DNA from 2 places in the Desulfitobacterium chlororespirans DSM 11544 genome. Region 1 is predicted to be linked to the other one. Evidence: a T-box and tRNA genes for the amino acid it is inferred to sense, from the RefSeq annotation. Region 1 holds a T-box; the other holds one or more tRNA genes.
The links. A T-box is a leader RNA that pairs with one kind of tRNA and senses whether it is charged. The one in region 1 lies ahead of BUA14_RS22415 (valine--tRNA ligase), so its partner is inferred to be a tRNA-Val.
Positions count from the first base shown of each region.

Region 2: it encodes a tRNA-Val, which carries the amino acid that the T-box ahead of BUA14_RS22415 (valine--tRNA ligase) is inferred to sense. The anticodon was not compared.

Region 1 covers NZ_FRDN01000016.1:33,638-38,065, reverse strand. Annotated here, with positions in the region: gene BUA14_RS22415 (valine--tRNA ligase) at 1-2,295, opposite strand, end outside; T-box leader at 2,365-2,585, opposite strand; gene BUA14_RS22410 (methyl-accepting chemotaxis protein) at 2,990-4,327, shown strand; gene BUA14_RS22405 (FMN-binding glutamate synthase family protein) at 4,396-4,428, opposite strand, start outside.
Region 2 covers NZ_FRDN01000028.1:3,344-7,771, forward strand. Annotated here, with positions in the region: gene BUA14_RS26845 (LysR family transcriptional regulator) at 6-941, opposite strand; gene BUA14_RS26850 (DUF2798 domain-containing protein) at 1,159-1,410, shown strand; gene BUA14_RS26855 (DUF2798 domain-containing protein) at 1,433-1,687, shown strand; tRNA gene BUA14_RS26860 (tRNA-Val) at 1,814-1,890, shown strand; partial or broken gene BUA14_RS26865 (DNA-3-methyladenine glycosylase) at 2,156-2,377, shown strand; gene BUA14_RS26870 (class I SAM-dependent methyltransferase) at 2,572-3,192, shown strand; gene BUA14_RS26880 (VOC family protein) at 3,488-3,913, shown strand; gene BUA14_RS26885 (DUF2200 family protein) at 3,917-4,126, shown strand; gene BUA14_RS28685 (YkgJ family cysteine cluster protein) at 4,303-4,428, shown strand, end outside.

The sequences.
Region 1 (4,428 bases):
AACCTCAAAAACAGCCTTCTCAGGTGCGACCAGGATGATTTCAGCTTTTTTGCCCGGCTGAACATTCATCTCCGCCCGGATATTCCGAACCGCTTTGATCACATCCATAATTTGGTTCATCTGTTTCTCAGTGTCATCCTCCCGATAGCCGTTTACCTTGGGCCAGGACTGGATCATAATGCTCTCCCCTGAGGTAGGAAGGTTGTGCCAGATCTCTTCCGTGATGAAGGGCATATAGGGGTGGAGCAGTCTCATGATACCTTCCAGAACTTCCAGAAGAATGGATTGAACCGTATGACGGGCTTCTGGGTGCTCCTTATCATAGAGGCGGCCTTTAGCCAGTTCAATATACCAATCACAGAACTCATTCCAAATAAACTCATAGAGGAGACGGGCTGCTTCACCCAGATCAAACTGTTCCAAGGCCTCCGTTACTTCGCCTGCAGTCTTTTCATAACGGGAAAGAATCCAACGATCCTCCAGCTTCAGCTGGCCGCGGGGGCCTTCCTCATAATCCTGAAGATTTAAAAGAACAAAACGGGAAGCATTCCAAATCTTATTAGCAAAGTTCCGGGTCGCCTCCAAGCGTTCCGGATGAAAACGCAAATCATTGCCCGGAGTGTTGCCTGTAATCAGCATGAAACGCAGGGTATCCGCACCGTATTGGTCAATGACCTCCAGCGGGTCCACCCCATTGCCTAAGGATTTACTCATCTTCCTGCCTTGAGCATCCAGAACCAGGCCATGAATCATGACTTTTTGGAAAGGCACATCCTTCATAAACTCTAGACCCATGAAGACCATGCGGGCGACCCAGAAAAAGATGATGTCCCGTCCGGTTACGAGAACGGAAGTGGGATAGAACTGCTTAAGTTCAGGAGTCTCTTCCGGCCACCCCATGGTTGAGAAAGGCCATAACCCTGAAGAAAACCAAGTATCCAAAACATCGGGATCCTGAACAATATGCTTGGATCCGCATTGGGGACAGGTCTCCGGATCTTCTTTAGCACAGATCTCTGCCCCGCAATCTTCACAATACCAGACAGGAATCCGGTGCCCCCACCAAAGCTGACGGGATATACACCAATCCCGGATATTTTCCAGCCAACCCAGATAAATTTTGGCAAAACGCTCGGGCACAAATTCCATGATCCCTTCCCGTACCACTTCCATAGCAGGTTTAGCCAAGGGCCCCATCTTAACAAACCATTGTTTGCTGACCATAGGCTCCACCACTGTGGAGCAGCGATAACACTCCCCTACGGCATGCTGATGGTTATCTACTTCGACCAGCAGGCCCTGAGCCTCAAGATCCTTCACAATCTCCTTCCGGGCGGCATAACGTTCCATTCCCTGATATTTACCGGCTTGTTCATTCATCTTCGCTTCCCGATCCATGACAGTGATGGCAGGAAGCTGATGACGCAAGCCCATCTCAAAGTCATTAGGGTCATGAGCCGGAGTGATTTTTACCGCACCTGTCCCAAACTCCCGATCCACATAGTCATCGGCGATGATGGGAATTTCCCGGTTAGTCAGCGGCAGAATAATCGTTTTGCCCAGGAGATGCCGGTATCTCTCATCTTCCGGATGAACGGCCACCGCGGTATCTCCCAGCATGGTTTCCGGACGTGTGGTGGCTACCACCAAAGCCTCGTCACTGTCTTTGACCGGATAGCGAAGGTGCCAAAGATGCCCTTCCCGATCCACATGCTCCACTTCAATATCAGAAATGGTCGTATGGCAATGAGGGCACCAATTAACAATATAATTGCCCCGGTAGATCAAATCCTTATGATAAAGATCTACGAAGACTTCACGTACAGCCTTAGAGCATCCTTCATCCATAGTGAAGCGCTCCCGCGACCAATCACAGGAGGCACCCAGCCGGCGCAGCTGCTGAGTAATACGTCCCCCATATTCTTTTTTCCAGTCCCACACTCTATCCAGGAATTTCTCACGACCCAGAGCATGCCGGTTGGTTCCTTCCTTAGCCAGCTGCTCTTCCACCTTGGCTTGAGTGGCAATACCCGCGTGATCCGTGCCGGGGAGCCATAAAGTATTGTATCCCTGCATCCGTTTGAAGCGGGTAAGGATATCCTGGATCGTACTATCGATGGCATGGCCAAGGTGAAGGGCTCCGGTCACATTCGGCGGGGGCATGACGATGCTGAAAGGCTCCTTAGCATCATCCACATTCGCGTGAAAATATCCTTTCTCCTCCCAGTAGGGATACCATTTTCCCTCAACCTGGCTTGGGTCATATACCTTTTCCATTTTAAAATCCTCCGACATGTATAAGCGCTCCTTTCAGAATTATACGGATTCATTCATTGCCTTAAAACCAAAAAAGCCCTTCATCCCCTAAAGGACGAAGAACTCGCGGTACCACCTTTTTTCAAGAACCCCGCTTACTAAGCAAAGCTCTTGCACTTAATTGCGATAACGGGCAAACCGTCAAGGATTACTCGATTCATCCCCGCCCCTCCTGCACGACCCAAAGTCTCCAAGCGGAAAAGACTCTCAGCAAGCGTCTTTCTCTCTGAACCGTTGGCTGAACTTTTTCTTGCATTCCCAGAGTTTATTGCTCTTCATGATAATATAGTTTATTATATCCATCAGAAGCGTTCATGTCAAAGAAAACCCTAAAAATGCAGCTTCCCGCTCTTGCTAAGCTCAAAAAGTCAGCGGTTACGCTCAGGAATCTGCATCAAACAGACTATGTGCTAAAAGTCATTAACTATTAACAAATCCGCACTCCACAATTACAAAAACCTATGATACAATAAAGGCGATTAAATTTTCCAATAATTCCAATCCATTCTTTCTCCTTCCCCCTTCCGTAACCCCCCTGCATACATAGGGTAAAGAAAATCCAATGTCCCCATTTATTCCGGATCTATTTTGGGCGGTACCCTTTGGTACTTATATTTCATTGTAATTAATTCCGAACTTTTTCGTGGCAAAATTTATACAAAGGAGGCATTAAATGAACAGTTTTTTAGACAGAATAAGCGAATTCTTTTTTAAACACTCCGGCATTGTCCGCTGGTGGTTTAACTTATCCGTATCGGCAAAGCTCAGCCTGGCTTTCGGCATCAATGCCTTGATTACCCTTGTAGCCGGTGGAGCTATATACTTTATGGTTAAGACGGGGGCCAACCTCGAGCAAAACATCCTTATCTATCTGGTTTCACTCGTTATAGCAGGACTTATCATCTTTATTTATGGACTTTACATATCCTACTTAGTTGCCACTCCACTACGCCGCGGAGTGCAATTCGCTGAAAAAATGGCTCAAGGGGACCTTACGGCAACCCTATACAGCATGGGGCAAAAAGACGAATTAGGAACCCTCTGTAGATCCCTGAATCAAATGACTGAGAATTTCCGCTCTTTGGTGGGAGACATTACCCATAGTGCCGACATTTTTGCCGAATCCTCTCAAGTTCTTTCCACTCAGTCGGGGGGAACCAGTGAATCAGCCCAACTTGTATCATCCTCCATCCATCAAGTGGCATCCGGGTCCCAGACACAAGCCAACAGCGTCCAAAACATTATGAGTTCCATCCAATCTATGGCCCATGGCATTCGTCAGATTGAGGAGCATATTAATCTTGCCGATCACTCTTCAAGGCAGTCCTTGCAGCTTGCCCAGGACGGAGATACTGCCATGACCATGGTCAATCTTCAGATGGGGCATATTCATAACTCCGTGGATAACACAGGACAGATCATCACTGCCCTTGGTGAAAAATCTACCGTCATCGGCTCTATTGTGGAAACGATTAAAGCCATATCGGATCAAACCAACCTCTTGGCACTGAATGCAGCCATCGAAGCTGCACGGGCTGGGGAACACGGCCGGGGCTTCAGCGTCGTCGCTGAAGAAGTCCGGAAGCTGGCCGAGCAATCGACTCTATCCAGCGCTCAAATCGAAACCATTATCCATGATATCAAGACCAGCCTTGACGAAGCCATCACCAGTATGGACTCAGAAAAAGAAGTGGTGCAAAGCGGAGCCAATGCCATTCAAAATGCCCAACAAGCCTTTACGCGGATTAAAGAAAGCACTCAAGTCCTGAGTGAGCAGATTCAAGAGATTTCAGCTCTATCCAGCGGTATCACCCAAAGTGCAGATATCATCGCCCATGAGGTAACTCAAGTCGCTGCTATCTGTCAAGAGACCACTGCTCAGACAGAGGAAGTAGCCAGCAGCAGTTCTGAGCAGATGGTCGCTATGCAAGAGATCAACGCTTCTGCCCAGGAGCTTTCCAAAACAGCCCAAGAGCTCCAGTATGCGGCCCGCAAATTCATTTTGAATTAACACCATATCAACATTAAGGCCAGCTGAGGCAAGGGATCTGTTCCCTTGCCTCAGTTTTCTTTATTCTCTCACCACGCTCTGGGAACTCCGGTAAGCTCCGC
Region 2 (4,428 bases), on a different contig from region 1:
GCGCTTCAACATATATCGCCTTGCTTTAGAGCAGTATAATTAGCCTCATCAGGATTAGACCAATTATACTGTTTTATTTTTTCTAGAAATACCCCTAAAGAAGTATTAGTGGACTCCTTATTCCATATAACGGAGAACGGACAGGCGGGTACTCCTTCAATATCAATGAATTTCACGTTATTCATACCTTGGACCGGGGCGAGCCTTGAAAGAATTGAGATGCCAAGGCCGGCCTGGACCAGCATCAGAGCGGTTTCGGCAAGGGGGCAGGTAGTGGTGATGTTTGGCGTGAACCCTGCGTTTTGGCATAGGCGTATCGTGTATTCGTAAGGGCTGGGCTGAGCACCCTGAGAGACCAGGATAAATTGTTCATCCTTAAGCTGGGCCATATGGATGGTGTTTCGGTCGGCTAGAGGATGGTCCTTGGCTACAACGACGGCCGGATAGGTATGAGTTAAGACATAGGATGCTGAAACAGGTGCATTTTCTTCCCTAAGCGATATCATGAACCCAAGATCAGCTTGCTTGTCGGAAACGGCACGTTCGACTTTGCCCCAAGGAAGGCGCTGCAGATTAACTTCAATCAGGGGATATTCGTGATTAAACTGCTTAACTAGTAAAGGGATATGAAATGATAGACTGGTGCTGATGAAGGCAATGGTTAATTTCCCGGTTCGTTTCCTGGAGGCTTCGCTTACCTTGCGCAGGATTTCTGGCTCTTTGGCGAAGATGCTTTCCGCCTCGTCAAGCAAGACCTTTCCGGCTTCGGTTAAAACGAGGTTGCGGTTAGTTCGAAGGAAAAGGGCGGTTCCAAAGTATTTTTCCAATTCGGCAATATGCTTGCTTAAGGCAGGCTGGCTGACGTAGAGTTCTGCGGCAGCTTTGGAGAAGTTAAGCAATCTGGCAACGACCGTGAAGTATTTGAGTTGGCGATAATTCATGATTCGTATCACCTCAATCTGTTATATCAAAAGATTATACTTAGTTAGAATTATAATGTATTTTTAAAATTCTTAAAGACGCTATATGCTTAAGTAAAGGGGTTCCAGATTCCCTAATCATTATGTACAGGAGGTGAAAAAAATGATGATTACCCGTGTTCCATAGTTGGTTGCCGCAAGGAGGTGAAGCAGTTTCCCAAACTAAGGAGGAAAGAGGTTGAATAAAAAACAAATTCTTTTTATGAACTTTATGATATCCTTGGTTTTCAGTATCGCGATGGGTTTTTTTATGCTTTTGATCTATACGGGGGGAATCATGCCGGGATTCCTGACGTCATGGCTGAGTTCGACGCTCATCGGCTTTGTGGTGGCATTTCCGCTGTCCTTAATTATCGTTCCGCCCATCCAAAAATTATCTCTGAATTTATTTAACCAGAGTGTCCACACCCGCACCATAAAATATCGCTGAGATGGGGGGATGATGATACATTATGGCTGTGCAGGAAAATGCAATTGAAAAACCTAATAGCTACCTTAACAAGCGGGCATTATTTATGAGCATTGGTATGGCTTTAACCTTTTCTATGGTAATGTCGTTCGTGATGACCATCGTAAATATAGGCTTTACAGGCGGTTTTTGGATAGTCTGGCTATCCAGGTGGCCCGTGGGTTTTCTCACCGCCCTACCATTGTCTTTTTTTCTGCCGCGGTTTTTCGCCAGACTCGCTGATAAATTGAAACTCTAGCAAGTTAAAAAGTCATACATAATCCATAACTGTCGCTTAGATAAAGAATGACGGCAATGATTTGAACGAAAAAGTTGGTGAATGAGGAAATATGTGCTAAAATTAATGAGCAGGTCATCCTGCTTCGGGCTTGTAGCTCAGTTGGTTAGAGCACCGTGTTCACATCGCGGGGGTCGGAGGTTCGAGCCCTCTCAAGCCCACCAAATCATTGAAAAATGGGTAGACACAGTTACACGATTCAATCCGATAGCTTGACAGATTAAAAAACGGATTCAGAGCAAACCATGGCCTGAATCTGTTTTATTATGATAAGCTATCCATAGCCAAATACAAGGTGTCGGTAGTGTCAATAATCTTGCGCAGGTTTATTGTTCTGCTTGGCAGTAGGTATATATGACCCCAGAGCAGGATTTGATATGGGGGTGACGGATGCTGCCGTTAAGAATGGGGAAAGGAATACACTAGACAATGAAGGCATTAGGCAAAGAATTTTATAATAGAGATTCAGTGATCGTTGCCAGAGAACTTTTCGGTAAGACGCTTGTGCACGAAGTAGAAGGACAGAGAATTTCGGCAAAAATTGTTGAGGCAGAAGCATATATGGGAATTGAAGATAAAGCGGCACATTCCTATGGCGGAAAAAGAACGGCAAGAGTAGAGGTCATGTATGGCGGGCCGGGATTCTCTTACAGTGATGCTCCAATTATAAAACGGGGGTTTTATTTAAACTGGTGATTCATTCAGATGGGAGTGATGCTAAAAACACCTCACGGTATTTTTCTAGAACGTGAGGATTGTGGAAATGCGCCAACAGTAAGGGAGAATGAAGCTGAATATAAATCAGACATTGACGGTTAAAATTTCAGGTTAAGGAGCAACTGATTATGGGCGACAACAAAAAATTTTGGAACCGGTATTCCGGGCTTTATGACTTCGAGATTAATCGGTTTAGCAAAGGGGCATACGAAGAAATGTACCGTCTGATGTCGGAAGTACTGAAAGCCGATATGCGGGTTTTGGAAGTTGCCACCGGAACCGGTTTGATTGCCCTTGGTATAGCCAAATTTGTCCGGCAGGTTGAAGCGACGGACTTCTCCCCCAAGATGATTGAAACCGCAAAAAAGAAAATTGCTCCGCCAAATGTTAAATTTTCTATTGAAGACGCTACGGCATTATCCTTTGCGGAGGATTCGTTTGATGCGGTCATCATTTCCAATGCTTTGCATATTATTCCGGACCCCGAAGCAGCGCTTGCGGGCATCCGCAGGGTATTGAAACCGGGTGGGTTACTGATCGCGCCGACCTTTGCCCATGGGCACCTAAAGAACTCTACCTGGAACCTGAACGCCAAAATACTGAAGCTGATCGGGTTTGAAACTTACTCGAAGTGGACACCGGAGGAATATACCGGGTTTATTGAGAGAAATGGTTTTTCTGTTGGCCGGCGGAAAGTATTAAGAGCCGCATTTCCGCTTGTTTATCTTGAGGCGGCTAAAGTCTGCTGATCTTTATGAAATTAGGCATAGAAATGCAATACGAAGATAAAAATATCCGGCTTACTCAGAAATCCTTGTCCGTGAACGGCGGTGATGAAATGGATATTAGCATGAGGTATCAATCTACTCTGGAATTATGCCGTTTAAAATTAGAGCAAATGAAAAGCTCGGATCTAAAAGTACAGCAGAAGATTAACTGGATGATAAACGTTGTTGATATCCAGCTGAAAAAGATTGCTCGTTAGAAATATTGGGAAAGAATAAGAAGGAGTATCACCAAACGCAAAATAAAGGAGAGGAAACCATGATTATACCTTATCTTACATTCAACGGGAATTGCAAAGATGCACTGAATTTCTACCGCGCCGTCTTCCATTGTGACGAACCCAAAATCCTGACCTACGGTGACTATATGCCAGAGGGATCAAAGACGCCGCCTGAATTGCTGCGTACTTGGGTTATGCACGCCGAAATGAACGTCTGCGGTACGAACATCTGGTTTGCCGATGAAGCTACGCCGCTCAAGAGTGGCGACACTATCAAACTAACCGCTACGGTACCTACGGGAGAGGAAGCGGCGACTATCTTCGTTGCGCTTTGCGTGGGTGGCGAGGTGACGCTCCCGCTGACCGAGACCTTCTACAGTGTATTCCATGCCGCAGTGACAGACAAGTTCGGCGTGAACTGGAATGTTGTCGCTGAGGAAGCGCCGAAGCAAGTGAAGGGATGAAGAATGAATAACGAACGTGTATACAAAATGAAAATCTCCAGTATCTACCCTCTGTATATTCAAAAAGCTGAGCGTAAAGGACGCACGAAAGCGGAAGTCGATACCATCATCCAATGGCTGATAGGCTACGATAAGCAGGGATTGCAGTCTCAAATTAATAGAGAAGCGGAGTTCGCGTCGAGGAAATCGAAGACTCATCATGAAAGAACTTAGGGTATATGCGCTGGAGAATCAGTTAAAGCCTTCATGGACGGCATATAACCGGTGGGGCGTAAAAGGGAAGAAAATTCCCTTGCGTTTTAGCAAATCCGGAGATGCCTTTATAGAAAAAACCTATCTTACACATTATGTTGTCAATACTACTGATAATGTGAGGTGAAACAGAAGATATGCTGAAACCGAGTGAAGTTAAAAAAGCAGCAAAGATGATGGAGGCTGACAATTTCAGATTCCGTTCCTTCCTGAAGAATCATGCCGATGAAGAGGAGCTGGATAAGCAATTTCTGGCATTGCAT